Regions from separate parts of the Rhizobium sp. WSM409 genome, predicted to be linked through region 3. Evidence: predicted binding sites of a transcription regulator. Region 3 holds the regulator's gene; each other region holds the start of a gene.
The links. The regulator PhoB, encoded in region 3, activates phosphate uptake and scavenging genes when phosphate is short. The targets are predictions, from matches to a motif close to TGTCATNNANCTGTCAT.
Positions count from the first base shown of each region.

Region 1: the regulator PhoB is predicted to act here: its motif matches at 2,455-2,471, upstream of AC25BC_RS10960 (UDP-2,3-diacylglucosamine diphosphatase).
Region 2: the regulator PhoB is predicted to act here: its motif matches at 2,296-2,312, upstream of AC25BC_RS22445 (DUF1045 domain-containing protein).
Region 4: the regulator PhoB is predicted to act here: its motif matches at 1,985-2,001, upstream of AC25BC_RS15950 (DUF1045 domain-containing protein).

Region 1 is NZ_CM172794.1:2,179,812-2,184,251, reverse strand. It holds gene AC25BC_RS10970 (efflux RND transporter permease subunit) at 1-1,452, shown strand, start outside; gene AC25BC_RS10965 (histidine phosphatase family protein) at 1,519-2,268, opposite strand; gene AC25BC_RS10960 (UDP-2,3-diacylglucosamine diphosphatase) at 2,503-3,345, shown strand; gene AC25BC_RS10955 (MFS transporter) at 3,511-4,440, shown strand, end outside.
Region 2 is NZ_CM172794.1:4,597,273-4,601,712, reverse strand. It holds gene phnE (phosphonate ABC transporter, permease protein PhnE) at 1-912, shown strand, start outside; gene phnE (phosphonate ABC transporter, permease protein PhnE) at 920-2,263, shown strand; gene AC25BC_RS22445 (DUF1045 domain-containing protein) at 2,404-3,099, shown strand; gene AC25BC_RS22440 (alpha-D-ribose 1-methylphosphonate 5-triphosphate diphosphatase) at 3,113-4,252, shown strand; gene phnN (phosphonate metabolism protein/1,5-bisphosphokinase (PRPP-forming) PhnN) at 4,249-4,440, shown strand, end outside.
Region 3 is NZ_CM172794.1:184,629-189,068, forward strand. It holds gene pstB (phosphate ABC transporter ATP-binding protein PstB) at 1-394, shown strand, start outside; gene phoU (phosphate signaling complex protein PhoU) at 439-1,152, shown strand; gene phoB (phosphate regulon transcriptional regulator PhoB) at 1,287-1,970, shown strand; gene AC25BC_RS00940 (GcrA family cell cycle regulator) at 2,213-2,746, opposite strand; gene AC25BC_RS00945 (aspartate aminotransferase family protein) at 3,167-4,366, shown strand; gene argF (ornithine carbamoyltransferase) at 4,409-4,440, shown strand, end outside.
Region 4 is NZ_CM172794.1:3,183,510-3,187,949, reverse strand. It holds gene mnmC2 (tRNA (5-methylaminomethyl-2-thiouridine)(34)-methyltransferase MnmC2) at 69-785, opposite strand; gene AC25BC_RS15955 (NAD(P)/FAD-dependent oxidoreductase) at 784-1,962, shown strand; gene AC25BC_RS15950 (DUF1045 domain-containing protein) at 2,077-2,784, shown strand; gene puuE (allantoinase PuuE) at 2,900-3,823, shown strand; gene uraD (2-oxo-4-hydroxy-4-carboxy-5-ureidoimidazoline decarboxylase) at 3,823-4,323, shown strand; gene AC25BC_RS15935 (HepT-like ribonuclease domain-containing protein) at 4,320-4,440, shown strand, end outside.

The sequences.
Region 1 (4,440 bases), 2.0 Mb from region 3:
TTCCTGATCGTCGACGTGCAGGGACCGCCGGAGGCGAGCCGCAACCGCACGGTGGCCTCGCTCGAAAGCATCGAGGCAATCTTCAAGAAAGAGCCGGCCGTTGCCAACGTCGTCGCGATCCAGGGCTTCAGCTTCTCCGGGCAGGGACCGAACGCCGCCCTGGTGTTTGTCACGCTCAAGGACTGGGCCGAACGCGGCGCCGGCAATTCGGTGCAGGAGATCTCCAACCGCGCCAATATGCAGCTGTTTGGGCTGAAGGACGCGACGTCCTTCGCGCTGTCGCCGCCGCCGATCGAAGGGTTCGGCACGACCAACGGCTTCACCTTCCGCCTTCAGGATCGCGGGGCGAAAGGCCAGGCGGCACTGACCGAGGCGGCGGGAATGCTGATCGGCAAGGCATCGCAGAACCCCATCATCGCAGGTATCCGCCCGGAAGGCATGCCTGACTCGGCCCAGCTCGTGCTCGTCATCGATCGCGAGAAGGCAAATACCTTCGGTGTCGCCTTCGCCGACATCAACAGCACGATCACCGCCAATCTCGGCTCGAGCTATGTCAACGACTTCCCGAATTCGGGCCGCATGCAGCGCGTCATCGTGCAGGCGCAGGACAAGAGCAGGCTTCAGGCGGAAGACCTGATGAAGCTCAATGTCCGCAATGCGAGCGGCGGCATGGTGCCGCTATCGTCCTTCGCCGTCGCCGAATGGCAGAAGGGACCGGCGCAGATCGTCGGCTATAACGGCTACCCTTCCGTGCGTATCTCTGGCGCTCCGGCGCCGGGATATTCATCGGGGGCGGCGATTACCGAAATGGAGCGGCTGGCCTCGGAACTTCCCGACGGCTTCGGCTTCGAATGGACCGGCCAGTCGCTGGAGGAGCTGAGATCGGGATCGCAGGCGCCGTTCCTGTTCGGCCTCAGCATCCTCTTCGTCTTCCTGCTGCTGTCGGGGCTTTACGAGAGTTGGTCCATCCCGTTGTCGGTGATGCTGGTCGTGCCGCTTGGCGTCATCGGCTGCGTGCTCGCGGTGATGAGCCGCGACATGTCCAACGACATCTACTTCAAGGTCGGTCTGATCGCGATCATCGGATTGTCGGCAAAGAACGCCATCCTGATCGTCGAATTCGCCAAGGACGGTTTTGCCGAGGGCAAATCGCTGATGGATGCCGCGATCGAAGGCGCTCGTCTGCGCTTCCGACCGATCATCATGACCTCACTCGCCTTCACATTGGGCGTGGTGCCTCTGGCGATCGCCACCGGGCCAAGTGCGGCGAGCCAAAATGCCATCGGCACGGGCGTGCTCGGCGGCATGATCTCGGCGACGGTGCTGGCGATCTTCTTCGTTCCCGTCTTCTTCGTCTTCGTGCTGCGTCTCTTGAGGACGAAGCGGCCCGAGACTGTGAACGAGGAGGCGGCGGCCGGGCAGGAGCCGGCAACCGTGACGTCGCCGACCTGAGGTGAAGAATTGGCGGGTTGCCTTACGCAACCCGCCACAGACCTTTGCGGCGGTCCGATTTCGGAATTATGCAGTCGGCTTCGGCGTGATCGTCACGTCGGCGCCATGGGCATCGCGCAGTTCGCCTTCCTGTCCCGGCTGCCGGTCGGCGGCCTGATGCAACAAGATCGACTCGTATCCTTGCGAGCGCGTCCCCTCGATCAGGGTGATATCGGCGTTTCCAGGATTGTCGGAGCGCTCGAACCACTCGACGGGGCGGTGCAGGAAATTCATTTCGACCGCCCGGTTGGTGACGCCATGGCCGACGATCACGACGTTGTGGTCGCTATTTTCTGCATCGTGCATGACGGTTTGCAGGAACAGGCGCACCCGCTGGGCCACATCCGCCCGGCTTTCGCCATCCGGCGGCCGTGCGTAGAACTTGCCGCTGTTGCTGCGCAGCCTCGCCCATTTTTCGAACTCCTCGGGAAACTTCTGCTTCTGTTCCGCGTGATCGTAGATTTCGGTGAAGAGACCGAAATCCTGCTCGCGCAGCAGATAATCCTCCCTGATATCGCCGACGAAACTTTCCGGCAGGGCTTCGAGCAGCGCATCCTTGCTCTGCCGGGTCCTCAGAAAGGGCGAGTACCAGATATGCAGCTTGCCGAAACCAGCGCTCGGCAATGCTTGCAGGTAGGAGGCGATCACGCCGCCTGCTTCGAGAGCCTGCCGATGGCCCCATCGCGTCAGCGGCACATTGTGATCGCCGAATTGACGGTAGGCCTGTTCGTTGATGTTGCCGAGGGATTCGCCGTGGCGAACGAGAAAGAGACGCATCAGCCATCCCGCATTGTCGAATATGAATCGCCGTCATCATGAACGCCCTGAATGCACAGGGCAACCTTGTCGGCGGGCCTGGCGGCGACGGGCATACAGCCCGCGTGGCGACGGCCATGCGGCCCGCGCGGCGAACGGCCATGCGGCCGCGTGGGATGAACAGGTTTGCAGGGCTTTTCCCCAGCTTGTCATCTTTCTGAAACACGAGTCTGGTTTTGGAAGGTTAGATGAAAGATGGGACATGAGCGGCAGCTCGTGAAAGACATGATGGAACCCAGACATTTCCGCACGCTCTTCATTTCCGATGTCCATCTCGGCTCGAAGGCCGCGAAGGCCGACTTCCTGCTGGATTTCCTGCGCCACCACGAGGCCGATACGATCGTGCTCGTCGGCGACATCGTCGACGGCTGGCGCCTGAAGCGCAGCTGGTACTGGCCACAGGTCTGCAACGACGTCGTCCAGAAACTGTTGCGCAAGGCGCGCAAGGGCACGCGCGTCGTTTATATTCCCGGCAATCACGACGAATTCCTGCGCGCCTTCCCGGGCATGCATTTCGGCGGCATCGAGGTCGTCGAGCGTATGATGCATGACGGCGCCGACGGCAGAAAATATCTGATCCTGCATGGCGACGAGTTCGACGTCGTCGTCCGCAACGCCCGACTGCTCGCCTATCTCGGCGACTGGGCCTATGACACGGCAATCCGCATCAACATCATCCTGGCGGCGGTGCGCCGCCGACTCGGCATGCCCTACTGGTCGTTCTCGGCCTGGGCGAAGCTGCAGGTCAAGCATGCTGTCAACTTTATCGGCGAATTTGAGCGCGTCGTGGCCGAGGAAGCCCGCAAAAACGGCGCCGATGGGGTGATCTGCGGACATATCCATCATGCCATCATTCAGGACATGGACGGTATCCGCTACATCAACACCGGCGATTGGGTGGAAAGCTGCACGGCTGTCGCCGAGCACGAGGATGGCACGTTCGAACTGATCACCTGGCGGGCGCTCGCCAGCAGCGTGCCGGCGCTTGCCGCTATCGAAATGCATGACGAGGGCGAACTGGCCCCGCAAGCCGCCTGATTTTGGCGCCGGCGCATCCGCGCCTGCGCTCCCACGAATTTAGCCGTTACCGTCAGGCGACAGGCCCTATTTATTTTCTAAAACGTTTCAGAACGGCTATTTCTCGCAATAGTCGCCTCCAGGGTGGTGTGTTAGGACAACGTCCAGTTTCCTTCAGGTCCACCCATGATTCCCGCTCAAAATTCCCCGACGGGTGAGGGAGCGCCGCCGCGCTTCCGGCTTCTCAGTGCGCTTTCCTATTGTGCGCCGCTGCTCGTCAACGGCATCGTCCTGCCGTTCTTTCCCGTCTGGCTCGCAACCCATAGCTTTAGCGATCATGAGATCGGCATCATCCTTGCCATACCCATGGTGGTTCGCGTGCTGGTGGCGCCTGTCGTCGCCATGATCGCCGATCGATTGAAGGAGCGCGCCGACGTGCTGCTCTGGTCGGGCGGCCTTTCGCTGCTGACGGCGGTCGCGCTGTTCTGGACGACGACTTTCTGGCCGGTGACGATCGTCTATGCGCTGCAGGGCGCCACCTTCGCACCCTATGTGCCCGTCGTCGAATCGATCGTCATCTCGGGCGTGCGCCGCTGGGGGCTCGATTACGGGTCGATGCGCGTGTGGGGCTCCATCGCCTTTATCGTCTCGACGCTGGTCGGTGGCCAGATGATCAGCCGGTGGGGCGGCGGAATGGTGCTCGATGTCATGGTGTTCGGCTTTGTCATGACCGTTGTCATGGCGATCTTCTGTCCGCGCATCGGGCCAACGCGACGGCGGGGCCAGCCGATCAACATCCCAGCCGCTACCGGCAGTGGCCTGCGCGAGCCGCACCTGCTGCTGCTTTTGATCGGCGTTGCCATCCAGCAGTCGAGCCATGCGGTGCTGAACGCTTTTTCCTCGATCTACTGGCATCAGCTCGGCTTCTCCGGCACTGAGGTCGGCCTGCTCTGGAGCGCCGGCGTCGCCTCGGAAGTGACGGTGTTCTTCCTGTCGAAGCGTCTCAACCGTCGCTTCGATGCCTGGACGCTGATCCGCTTCGGCTGCGCCATCAGCGTCTGCCGCTGGATCCTGTTTCCGATGAATACCGGTTTTGCCGGTTTCTTCCTGCTGCAA
Region 2 (4,440 bases), 390 kb from region 3:
GGCACCGCCTGGGACCGGATGGTCGCCAAGCGCCGCTTCTATACCGTTCTCGGCCTGGTTATCCTGATTGCGGCTTTCGTCAGCTCTGTCCGCTTCGCCGATGAGAGCAATGCCGGCCATTTCTTCGACCGCCTGCCGCATCTCTTCGACTTCCTGAGCTGGCTCATCCCCAAGGATTGGCACGACGTCTGGCGCGCGCTGTTTGATATAGCGAGCGTCAACGACAAGGGCGGCGAGGAATTCAATTTCGACAGGGGCCGCGTCTATGTCTGGGGCGCCTTCTACATTCCCGAATATTTCGAGCTAATGATCGTCACGATCAACGTCGCGTTGATTTCGACCATCATCGCCTTCGTCTTTGCCGTCCCCTTGAGCTTCTTTGCCGCTCGCAACCTGACAAATTCATGGCCGCTGCGCATCGTCACCAAGCGGCTGATGGAATTCCTGCGCGCCTTCCCGGAAATCGTCATTGCCGGGCTGTTTTCGGCGATCCTGTCGATCGGGCCGGTCGCCGCCATCATCGCCATCACCCTGCACACGATCGGCGCGCTCGGAAAACTCTTCTACGAAGTGGCCGAGAATATCGACATGAAGCCGCATGAGGGCATGAAGGCCGTCGGCGCCAACTGGTGGGAGCGTATCCGCTTTGCCGCCCTGCCGCAGGTGTTGCCGAATTTCACCTCCTATGCGCTGCTGCGCCTTGAGATCAACGTGCGCGCCTCGACCATCATCGGCGCCGTCGGCGGCGGCGGCATCGGCGAGGAGCTGAAGCTTTCGATTTCGCGCGGCTTCGGCGCCAAGACGGTGGCGCTCGTTCTCCTGCTGTTCGTGACGATCGTCGCCGTCGACCAGTTCTCCGCATGGCTGCGCCGCCGCCTTGTCGGCGAGCACGCCTTCCTCCTGCAACATTGAGGCCGCCATGACGGTGATCGACGCAAACCGCATGCACGAGATAGAAACGCGCTATCCGGAATATTTCCACCGGTCGTTCCGCCAGCGTTTCGGCGGGCTGATGATCCTCATCGCAACGCTGCTCTACAGCCTCTATGCCGTCTGGTTCTTCGACTTGCCCAAGCTTTTCGCCGAAGCGCATTGGGAGCGCGTCGGCATCTATCTCAGCCAATGGGTGAGCTACGATGTCCAGCCGGAATTCCGCATCGAGGATGACGGCTCGATCGACATCCGTTATCCGCGTTTCTCGCCGCTCGGCGACAATCCGCATCCGGACTGGCTGGTCAACAACCCCGACGGCAGCATCACCGTTTCGATCAGCGGCACCAGCCGCAGCGTCACCGTCTCGAAGAGCGAGACGATCGTGACCGCGCATGGCGTCAGCGTCCCGGTGGACGTTTCGAGCGGTGCGCCGAAAGTCGTCGGACCCGTGCCCGGCTGGATGACTGTTTATGACGACAACGTGCTGGCCGATCTCGGCTTTGCCGGCAATGTCAGCATTTCCGTCGACCGGGTGAAGATCCGCAAACGTTTCATCGGCTGGGCGAATTTCATCTTCGACACGCAATCATCCTTCTTCGACAAGCCGGTCGGCGAGGTCGTCAGCCTCATCGTCTCCGGTCCGCGCATCAAGCCCGACCAATCCAACCTGTCGCTCGCCTTCGACGATATTTGGAACAACAGCGAATGGCAGCACGGCGACGTCTGGACCAAGCTTTTCCAGACGATCGTCATGGCATTCCTCGGCACGCTGCTCGGCTCGCTTACCGCCTTCCCGCTCGCCTTCCTGGCAGCGCGCAACATCACGCCGAACCGCCTGTTGAACCAGATCCTGAAGCGCTTCTTCGATTTCCTGCGCTCGGTCGACATGCTGATCTGGGCGCTGTTCCTGACGCGCGCCTTCGGGCCCGGCCCGCTTGCCGGCAGCGGTGCGATCTTCCTCACCGAGACCGGCACGCTCGGCAAGCTCTATTCCGAAGGCCTCGAGAATATCGACAACAAGCCGCGGGAAGGCATCAAATCAACAGGCGCTCAGACCGTGCTCGTGCATCGTTATGGCATTATGCCGCAGATCGTTCCCGTCTTCGTCAGCCAGACGCTCTACCAATGGGAATCGAACGTGCGCGGCGCGACTATTATCGGCGCTGTCGGCGCCGGCGGCATCGGCCTCAAACTGTGGGAGGCCATGCGCACCAATGCCAATTGGGAAAACGTCGCCTACATGGTCATTCTGATCCTGATCGTCGTCTTCATTTTCGACACCGCCTCGAACGCGTTGCGCCACCGGCTGATGGGCACGAAAGCCCACTGATCCATCCGTCAAAGCAGTGTCGGCGTTGCCGCCATCATCATTCTGTCACGGAAATCTTTTAGCCGGGAGCCTGCTTGCGGTTCGCCGCCAAATCACTGCACAGTGCCCTCCCCGTTTGGACGATCTCCAGGATAAAAGCCTTGCGCTACGCTCTCTATTTCTCGCCGCCGAAGGATGATCCCCTGACCGGCGCGGCCTCGCTCTGGCTCGGCCGCAATGCTTTCACCGGCGAGACCTATCCGGCACCGGAATATGAGCAACTGGGTGCTGCAGAACAGTTCGAGCTGACCGCCGACCCCCGCCGCTACGGCTTTCATGCCACGATCAAGGCGCCGTTTTCGCTCGCCTCTTCCGTCACCGAGAAAGATCTCATGACCGTTGCCGAGGATTTTGCCCAGCGCACGCAAGCCTTCGAGATTCCTGAACTCGTACTTGGCCAGCTCGGCCGTTTTTTTGCCCTCGTTCCCGGTTCTCTTCATCAACCTCTTCAGGATTTCGCCGCGAAGGTGGTAAGGTCCTTCGAACCGTTCCGCGCAGCGCTTTCCGAGGCCGATATGGCGCGGCGCAATCCGGAGAAGCTCAGCGACAGCCAGCGCGCCCATCTGCAGCGCTGGGGTTATCCTTACGTCATGGAGGATTTCGGCTTTCACATGACGCTGAGCGGCCAAGTGCCCGAGACACGCGCCGCAGTGATGAAAGCGATCCTGACCGAGCGGTTTGCCGATTTCACCGGCCGGCCGCTTTCGATTTCCGGCCTTGCCGTCTTCATCGAGGAGACGCGCGGCGCCCCATTCAAAGTTCATTCCTGGCTGCCGCTTGCCGGCGCCAAAAGCTGAAAGACCTGACGACATGAGCAAAGAGACCGTGTTTTCCAACGCCCGCATCGTTCTCGAGGACGACATCCTCTCGGGCTCGATCCTCATCCGCGACGGGAAGATCGCCGACATCTCCGGGGGTAACTCGGTAGCCGGCGAAGATTTCGAAGGCGACTACGTCATTCCCGGCCTCGTCGAGCTGCACACCGATCATCTCGAAGGCCATTATCAGCCGCGCCCCGGCATTCGCTGGAACAAGACCGCCGCCATCCAGGCGCATGACGCCCAGATCGTCACCTCAGGCATTACCACGGTGTTCGACTGCCTGCGCATGGGTGCGGACGAGGACGGCGGCTTCGAACATGGCGAGATGCGCGAGATGGCCGATGCCATCCAGTCGGCAGAGACGGAAGGCAGGCTGCGTGCCGAGCACCTGCTTCATTTGCGCTGCGAGGTCTCGGCCGACAATGTGCTCGAACATTTCGCCGACTTCGAAAACGACCGGCATGTGCGGCTCGTCTCGCTGATGGATCATGCGCCCGGCCAGCGTCAGTTCCAGACGATGGATCAATATATCTTCTACTACCAGAAGAAGCGGGGCCTCAGCGACGAGGCCTTCGCCCGTTTCGTCGCCAAGCGCCAGGCAGAATCGGCGCGTAATTCGACGCCACACCGCAACGCCATCGCCAAGGTCTGCGCCGAGCGCGGTATCACCGTGGCAAGCCATGACGATGCGACGCTCTCGCACGTCGACGAGGCGATCGACAACGGTGTGCGCTTGGCCGAGTTCCCGACCAGCTTCGACGCCGCCCGGGCGTCGCACGGACATGGCATGAGCGTGCTGATGGGCGCGCCGAACATCGTGCGTGGCAAATCCCATTCCGGCAATATCGCCGCCCGCGACCTTGCCGAGATGGGGGTGCTCGACGTGCTTTCCTCCGACTACGTACCGCTCAGCCTGCTGCATGCGCCGTTCATCCTCGCCGACGAGGTCGAGAGCATCAGCCTGCCGAAGGCGATCGCCATGGTGACGTCGACGCCCGCCCGCACCGTCGGCCTCGATGACCGCGGCCGGATCGCGACGGGGCTGCGCGCCGATCTCGTCCGCGTCCACCGTTCGCACGGCGTGCCGGTGACACGCTCCGTATGGCGCCAGGGACGCCGTGTCGCATGACGATGTCGCACGAACCCCACGCAGGAGCCGGAGCCGAGCGCGGCATCATGGTCGTCGTCGTCGGACCGAGCGGCGCCGGCAAGGACACGCTGATGAACCTCGCGGCCCGGCGTTTCAAGGGCCGCGACAATGTGCACTTCGTCCGCCGCGTCATCACCCGTCACCGTGACGCCGGCGGCGAAGACCAT
Region 3 (4,440 bases):
CCAGATCGTCGAGACCAGCCTGCAGCGCGCCGGTCTCTGGAACGAGGTCAAGGACCGCGTGCACGAATCCGGCACCGGCCTGTCGGGCGGTCAGCAGCAGCGCCTCTGCATTGCCCGTGCCGTCGCCGTCAGCCCGGAAGTCATCCTGATGGACGAGCCCTGCTCGGCGCTCGACCCGATCGCCACCGCCAAGGTCGAGGAGCTGATCCACGAGCTGCGCGAGAACTACACGATCGTCATCGTCACCCATTCCATGCAGCAGGCCGCGCGTGTTTCGCAGCGCACCGCCATGTTCCACCTCGGCAATCTCGTCGAGGAGAACGACACCGACAAGATGTTCACCAATCCCGACGATCCGCGCACCCAGGACTATATCATGGGTCGCTTCGGCTGATTTTGGCGTCACCAAGCCTTTCCGTTATTCGAGGATAAAGCCCCATGGCATCGACACATATTTATTCTGCCTATGATGATGATCTGAAGTTCCTGTCCAGGCGGATTTCCGAAATGGGCGGCCTGGCCGAGCAGATGGTCGCCGAAGCCGTACGGGCGCTCGTCAACGGCGATACCGCGCTGGCGCAGAAGGTCATCTCCGACGATGTGATCCTCGATCACGCCGAACGCGAAATCGGCGACAAGGCGATCGTCACCATCGCCCGCCGCCAGCCGATGGCCGCGGACCTGCGCGAAATCATGGGTTCGATCCGCATCGCCGCCGATCTCGAACGCGTCGGCGACCTCGGCAAGAACACTGCCAAGCGCGTCATCGCCGTCCAAAGCACCGGCGTTCCCCGCAAGCTCGCCCGCGGCCTCGAGCATCTGTCCGAGCTGGCGCTCGTCCAGCTCAAGGAAGTGCTCGACGTCTACACCAATCGTTCCGCCGACAAGGCGAATGCGATCCGCGAACGCGACAACGAGATCGACGCGATGTACACCTCGCTGTTCCGCGAGCTCCTGACCTACATGATGGAAGATCCGCGCAACATCACCAGCTGCACGCATCTTCTCTTCTGCGCCAAGAACATCGAGCGCATCGGCGACCACGCCACCAACATCGCCGAGACGATCTATTACATGACGACAGGCGCGCAGCCGGAAGGCGATCGGCCGAAGGACGACAGCGCCAACACCGTCGGCGCGGTCACCGAATAACTGCCCACACCCCGCCGCTTGCGTGCGCGCCCGTCCGGGCGCGCAAAGAGGTCGCAGCCAATTTTTAAATTTGCGCAGGATGCATTGCTTAAATCACCCTGGTTTAAGGATCATGCGCGAGGAGACCGACACGCATGATCCCGAGAGTTGCAGTTGTTGAAGACGAGGAAGCCCTCAGCGTGCTTCTTCGCTACAATCTCGAAGCGGAAGGCTTCGAGGTCGATACCATCCTTCGTGGCGACGAAGCCGAAATGCGGCTTCAGGAGCGCACGCCCGATCTTCTCATCCTTGATTGGATGCTGCCCGGCGTCTCCGGCATCGAGCTCTGCCGGCGCCTGCGCATGCGGCCGGAGACCGAGCGTCTGCCGATCATCATGCTGACGGCGCGCGGCGAAGAGAGCGAGCGTGTCCGCGGATTGTCGACGGGCGCCGACGATTATGTCGTCAAGCCCTTTTCGACCCCCGAACTCGTTGCCCGCGTCAAGGCGATGCTGCGTCGCGCCCGTCCCGAGGTGCTGTCGACGGTGCTGAAATGCGGTGACATCGAGCTCGACCGTGAGACCCATCGCGTCCATCGCAAGACCCGCGAAGTCCGCCTCGGCCCCACCGAATTCCGCCTGCTGGAATTCCTGATGTCGTCGCCGGGCCGGGTCTTCTCCCGCTCACAGCTGTTGGATGGTGTCTGGGGCCACGATATCTATGTCGACGAGCGCACCGTCGACGTCCATGTCGGCCGCCTGCGCAAGGCGCTGAATTTCTCCAACATGCAGGACGTCATCCGCACCGTCCGCGGCGCCGGTTATTCGATGGAAGCCTGAGGGCTTTCATCTGAGCCTGCTGAGCCCTGGCAAAACCCGCGACGTCATCCTCGGCCTTGTGCCGAGGATCTGCGCACGCCAAATGAAGTATTTGAAAATAAAGTTTTTTCCCTCAAGTAGTTGAGGTGATCAGATGCTCGGCACAAGGCCGAGCATGACGGAGGGAAACCTGAGCTTCCATCCGCGCATAAAAAAACGGGCCACTCGGCCCGTTTTCTGCATTCTAACGATGGTCAGCCCGTTCAGCTGGCCCGCGCCGCTGCCCGGCGGCGTTCATTCACCGGCTGGTAGGCAAGCTTCTGGTGATAACCGCAATAGGGCGAATTGTCGGGGGACTCGCAGCCGCAGAAATGGAAGTCATCCTTCAGCGGATCGCCGACCGGCCACTTGCAGGTGCGTTCGGTCAGTTCCGTCAGGCCGAGGCGGCGGGAAATCGGCACCACCACATTGCCTCTCGGCACGTATTCCATTTCCTCGATCGTTTCGATCTCGATCTCTTCCTTCAGCATCGTCGCGCCCTGCTGGCGGGTGACGGTGCGGGTGGTGATGCGAGAGGCGAAGTTCGGCGCGCGCGGCGCCGATGTATTGCGCTTCGGCGTTCGCGCCGCGGTGTTGGTGCCGCCGGCCTTGGCACGGCCGGGAAGGCACAGCCGGTGCACTTTACCGATGACCGCGTTTCGGCTGACACCGCCAAGTTGTGCCGCGATCTGGCTCGCGCTCAGTCCTTCGGCCCAAAGCTTCTTGAGTTTCTCGACCCGCTCGTCTGTCCAGTTCATGCCCTGTCTCCACCTTTTGCGTTGGTGATGGCAGAATCCCTCACCGTTGTCCCGGGAGCTCCGAAACAAGAAACGCTTGATCAATTTTGGTGACTAGTTCCGCCGCATGCAGTCTAGTAATTGATCTTTAACCTAGTGTGAGCCTGACTCCGTGACAAGAGTCGCATGAATCCGGATGAATCGAATTCGTAGTTTTCCCCAACTTGCTGTCCCTGCGTGGCATTTCTGCAATAATGCCTGTTGAAGACTGAAAATGCCGCTGTACACCTGTGCTGCATACGCTAAGGGCGCCGTTTTGTTGACATTGCAGCGCGAAAAGGAAATAGTGCCACTCGCCGCCGCAAGGCGGCATTTTTGATTTTTCGGGCCTGGTTTCCTTAGCCGGAGTCATTGCCCGGCAACTTTGATGGAGATCGCGCCATGGCTGAAGCCGCGCCGCTTTATGACACCTATTCTCGTGCCCCGCTGCGGTTCGAGCGAGGCGAGGGCGTATGGCTGATCACCGAAACTGGCGAGCGATATCTCGATTTCGGCGCCGGCGTCGCCGTCACCTCCGTCGGCCACAGCAATCCGCATGTGGTCGGCGCACTGAAGGAGCAGGCAGACAAGGTCTGGCACCTGTCGAACATCTATGAGATCCCCGGCCAGGAGCGTCTGGCAAAACGGCTGACGGACGCTACCTTCGCCGACAAGGTGTTCTTCACCAATTCGGGCGCCGAGGCGCTCGAATGCGCGATCAAGACGGCGCGCCGCTACCAGTTTTCCAAGGGCCATCCCGAGCGCTTCCATATCATCACCTTCGAAGGCGCCTTCCACGGACGGACGCTGGCGACGATCGCCGCCGGTGGCCAGGAAAAATATCTCGAAGGTTTCGGCCCCAAGGCGCCGGGTTTCGATCAGGTGGCTTTCGGCGACATCGAAGCGGTCCGCGCCGCGATCACCGATGCCACGGCTGGCATCCTCATCGAGCCGGTGCAGGGCGAGGGCGGCGTCCGTCCTGCCACGCCTGAGTTCATGAAGGCGCTTCGCCAGCTCTGCGACGAGAACGGCCTGCTGTTGATCCTCGACGAAGTCCAGACCGGCGTCGGCCGCACCGGCAAGCTCTTCGCCCATGAATGGTCGGGCGTCACCCCCGACATCATGGCTGTCGCCAAGGGCATCGGCGGCGGTTTCCCGCTCGGCGCCTGCCTTGCCACATCAGAGGCCGCCTCCGGCATGAAGGCCGGTACGCATGGCTCGACCTATGGCGGCAATCCGCTTGCCATGGCCGTCGGCAGCGCCGTGCTCGACATCATCCTTGCCGATGGCTTCCTCCAGCAGGTGCGCGACGTAGCACTTGTCTTCCGCCAGGGCCTCGCCTCGCTGAAGGATCGTTATCCCGATGTGATCGAGGACGTGCGCGGCGAAGGGCTTTTGCTCGGCATCAAGGCTGCCGTTCCCTCAGCCGAACTGCTGCAGGCGATCCGCGCCGCCCATCTGCTCGGCGTGCCTGCCGGCGACAATGTCATCCGCCTTCTTCCGCCGCTCGTGGTCACCGCCGAGGAAGCCCGCGAGGGCCTTTCCCGCGTCGAGCGCGCCGCCGAGAGCATTCGCGCCTCCAAGGTCAAGAAGACGGCTTGAAGAAATTGCCGCCTTCGGGCGCAGCACAGGTAAGAAGACGATATGAGCCCTAAACACTTCCTCGATCTTTCGGC
Region 4 (4,440 bases), 1.8 Mb from region 3:
GGGCGATTATCGCACGAGGTGATAACTGTTAGCAATGCAGCCGCTTGAATCGATCGTACTTGCCGAGATTACTTGACGCCGCAGAGCATTTCGCGCTTGCCAGCAAAGCCCTTGCGGCGCTCGACGGCGAAGCCCGCGGCGATGAGATTGCGGCGCACGAAGCCGGCCGCTGCATAGGTGGCGAAAGTGCCGCCGGCTGCGCTTTTCTCACAGACGAGCCGCATCAGTTCCTGCGACCACATATCGCTATTGCGCGACGGGGCGAAGCCGTCGAGATACCAGGCGTCGAAGTCGTCTTCGGCTGCCGCGACGCCGTCCAAGGCATAGCCGCATACGACGCTGAGCGTCGTCTGGGCATCGAGATCGAGGCGCACGATACCGGCCGGTATTTCCGGCCAGGCCGCCGTCAGCACCTGACGTTCGGCGTCGATCTCCGGCCAGTGCGATAGCGCCCGGCCGATTTCTTCACCGCGCATCGGGTGCAGTTCGAAGGAGGTAAAATGTAGCTGCTGGCCGTCTGCACGGTGGAGCTTCCATTGCCGCCAGGTCTCAGCGAAGTTCAGACCGGTGCCGAAGCCGAGTTCTCCGATCCGGAATCTCTGCCGCCCGTTCCAGCGCTCTGGCAGGCCATTGCCGGCGAGAAAAACATGGCCGCATTCCAACCGCCCATCGGTCTGGCAATAAAAATGATCGCCAAAGGCGGTGGAATAGGGCATATCGCCGTCGCGCCATTCGAGCGGCTGCGGCGCGCCCGCGCCAATCTGATCGGGGTTCACGTCTGTCATGGAAAAAGCCGATAATCCTCAGCCGGTCTCAGGTCAATCGTCCTCAGAATTGCTGATCGTCGGCGGCGGTATCATGGGACTCTGGGCGGCCGTCCATGCCGAGCGCCGGGGCATCCGTGCCGTTATTGCCGACGCCGGCAGGTTGGGCGAAGGTGCAAGCGGCGGCGTGCTCGGCGCGCTGATGCCACACATGCCGGACCAGTGGTCGGAGAAGAAGCAGTTCCAGTTCGATGCGCTGGTCTCGCTCGAAGCCGAGATCGCCGCGCTCGAATTCGAGACCGGGCTTTCCGCCGGTTATAGCAGGTCCGGACGGCTGATCCCGCTGCCGAAGCCGCATCTCAACACAATAGCGCGCGGCCGTTTCGAGGACGCTGAACAGCATTGGTGGGTGGGCGACCGCCGCTTCCACTGGCATGTCCTCGACAGGCCGCCGATCGACGGCTGGATCGAAGCGTCTGCCGGTGAGAGCGGCTTCGTGCACGACACGCTCGCCGCCCGCGTTGCGCCGCGTTTGCTGATCGCAGCGCTTATCGCCTTCCTGCGGCGGGCAAAGCATGTTCGTATCCTGGAGCATGCGACGGTTGCCGGCCTCGATCCCGATCGCGGTACGGCCGAAATCGAGGGCGAAACCATTGTTTTCAGTCACTGCATCCTGGCTGCCGGCCATCAGTCCTTTCCGCTGTTGCAGGGACTGACGCCGGGGCTGAAACAGCCGCTCGGCCAGCCGGTCAAGGGGCAGGCGGCACTGTTGAACGCCGATATCGACCCGGCGCTGCCGACGATCTTCCTGGACGGGCTCTATGTCGTCGCGCATGAAGGCGGGCATGTGGCAATCGGCAGCACCAGTGAGAACCGTTTTGACCATCCTACATCCACCGACGTCCAGCTCGACGCGCTGATCGAGGCGGCGCGCGGTATCGTGCCGATGCTTCGCGACGCTCCCGTTGTCGAGCGCTGGGCCGGGCTTCGCCCGAAGGCGATCGACCGTGATCCAATGATCGGCCGCCATCCCGACCACCGGCGCCTGATCGCGCTGACCGGCGGCTTCAAGGTCAGCTTCGGCCTGGCCCACCGGCTGGCAGAGGCGGCGATATGTATCGCAGGCGATACAGACTGCGGATTTTTGCTGCCGGAAAGCTTCGCAATTTCAAGCCATATTGCGGCGGCTTCACGTTAAACGTGAATTAGGCGCCGCTACGTTTCGTTATTCTGTCATGCAAATCACCTATCTGCTTGCGCATCGACAGCGCCGGATCAAAACGGCGCTCACTTCCTTGATGGAGGAAATTGCATGCGCTATGCCATTTGCTTCACGCCTCCGGCGGGCGACTCGTTGTCGCTCGTGGCCGCCAATTGGCTTGGCCGAAACGTGTTTTCGGGCGATATGATGGAGCCTCCGGCCGTTCGTGGTCTCGGCATTCACGAGATCGCCTTCCATACCGCCGTGCCTCGCCGCTACGGCTTTCACGGTATTTTGAAGGCGCCCTTTCATCTGTCCCACGACATGGCCGAATCGCAACTCCTGCGCGATCTGATGCGTTTTTCCGGGACCTTCGTTCCCTTCCAAATTCCGCGTATCGAAGTCGCCCGGCTCGGCAATTTCTACAGCCTGCTCCCGAGCGCTCCCTGCGAGCAGATCCAGTATCTCGCCTCGGCGATCGTGCAGGAATTCGATCGTTTTCGCGCACCGCTCAGCGAGGCCGAGATCGAACGCAGCGATCCGGACGGGCTGTCGGCGACACAATTTTCCAATCTGCATCGCTGGGGCAATCCCTATGTGATGGAGGAGTTCCGCTTCCATATGCCGGTGACAGGCCCCGTCAACGCGATCGACATGCCGCGCATCGAGCCAGCGTTGCGGACGATCTTCGAGCCTGTCCTCTGCGAACCTGTTACGGTTTCGAACGTGGCGCTGATGATCGAAGAGGGCACTGGCGGTCCTTTCCGCGTTCATTCGCTGCATCCGATGGGCAAGGTCAGCGCGCGCAAAATCGCTTGAATCTGCTGGTGAGCTAAACGCTTGTATCGTAAAGGCAAAATCCGGCTGAGCAGTTTCCGTCTCGACATTCCGGCTGCGGATGCTACCGTTCCCCGTCTTTTCAGAAGGTGATTTGATGGTATCCGAGACTTATCCGCGCAATCTCGTTGGTTACGGGCGTCTGACGCCCGATCCGAAATGGCCGGACGAGGCACGCGTCGCCGTGCAGTTCGTTATCAATTACGAGGAAGGCGGCGAAAGCTCGATCCTCGACGGCGACCCGGCTTCCGAAAACCTACTGTCGGAGATCGTCGGTGCGGCCGCCTGGCCAGGGCAGCGCAACCTCAACATGGAATCGATCTACGAGTATGGTTCGCGTGCCGGCTTCTGGCGGCTCTGGCGAATGTTCACCGATCTAAAGGTGCAGGCCACCGTCTACGGCGTGACGCTGGCGATGGCCCGCAACCCCGAGGCCGTCGCTGCGATGAAGGAGGCCGGCTGGGAGATCGCCAGCCACGGCTACCGCTGGCTGGAATACAAGGATTTTCCAGAAGAATTGGAGCGCAAGCATATCCTCGAAGCCGTGCGCCTGCACACCGAGCTTACCGGCGAGCGGCCCTACGGCATGTATCAGGGCAAGCCTTCCGACAATACGCTTCGGCTGGTGCAGGAGGAGGGTGGCTTTCTCTATTCCTCCGATTCCTATGCCGATGACCTGCCTTACTGGGTGAAAGGCGTCGACGGGAAACCCTTCCTGATCATCCCCTATACGCTCGAAACCAACGATATGCGTTTTGCGACGCCGCAGGGCTTCAATGCCGGCGATCAGTTCTTCACCTATTTGAAGGATGCCTTCGATACGCTTTATGAGGAAGGCAAGGCGGGCAGCCCGAAGATGATGTCGGTCGGTTTGCATTGCCGGCTCGTTGGACGTCCCGGCCGGGCGGCGGCGCTGAAGCGCTTCATCGAATATGTCCTGAAGCACGACAAGGTCTGGATTCCGCGCCGTATCGAGATCGCCGAGCACTGGCACAAGCACCATCAGCCGGAAGCGCTCTGATGATGTCGCGAGAGGATTTTGTCTCCCGCTTCGGCGGCGTCTTTGAACATTCGCCTTTCATCGCCGAGCGCGCCTATGACGCCGGCCACGTGACGGAGCCGCTGACGGCGGCCGGTGTGCATGCGTCGCTAACCGCTGTCTTTCGGGTGGCAAGCCCGCAGGAGCGTCTCGGCGTGCTCAGCGCCCATCCTGACCTTGCCGGGCGCCTCGCGATAGCAGGCGAACTCACTGAAGACAGCCGGAAGGAGCAGTCCGGCGCCGGTCTCGACCGCCTGAGCGCGGCCGAACATGCCCGCTTCACCGAACTCAATTCGGCCTATGTCGAAAAATTCGGCTTTCCCTTCATCATTGCCGTCAAGGGGCTCGGTAAGGACGACATCTTGGCGGCTTTCGAAACACGGATCAGCAATGGCAAGGACGAAGAATTTGCGGCCGCGACGGCGCAAGTCGAGCGGATCGCGCTGCTGCGTCTGACGTCGATGCTGCCGGAGGCTGAATGAACGAGCGGCGCGCGATCGACTATCTCAATGAGATGTATGAGGCTGCATCCGAAGCGCTGTCTTTCGTCGGCGGAATGGATGGGGCGGCGTTTGCCGGGGACAAGCTCACTTTCAAGG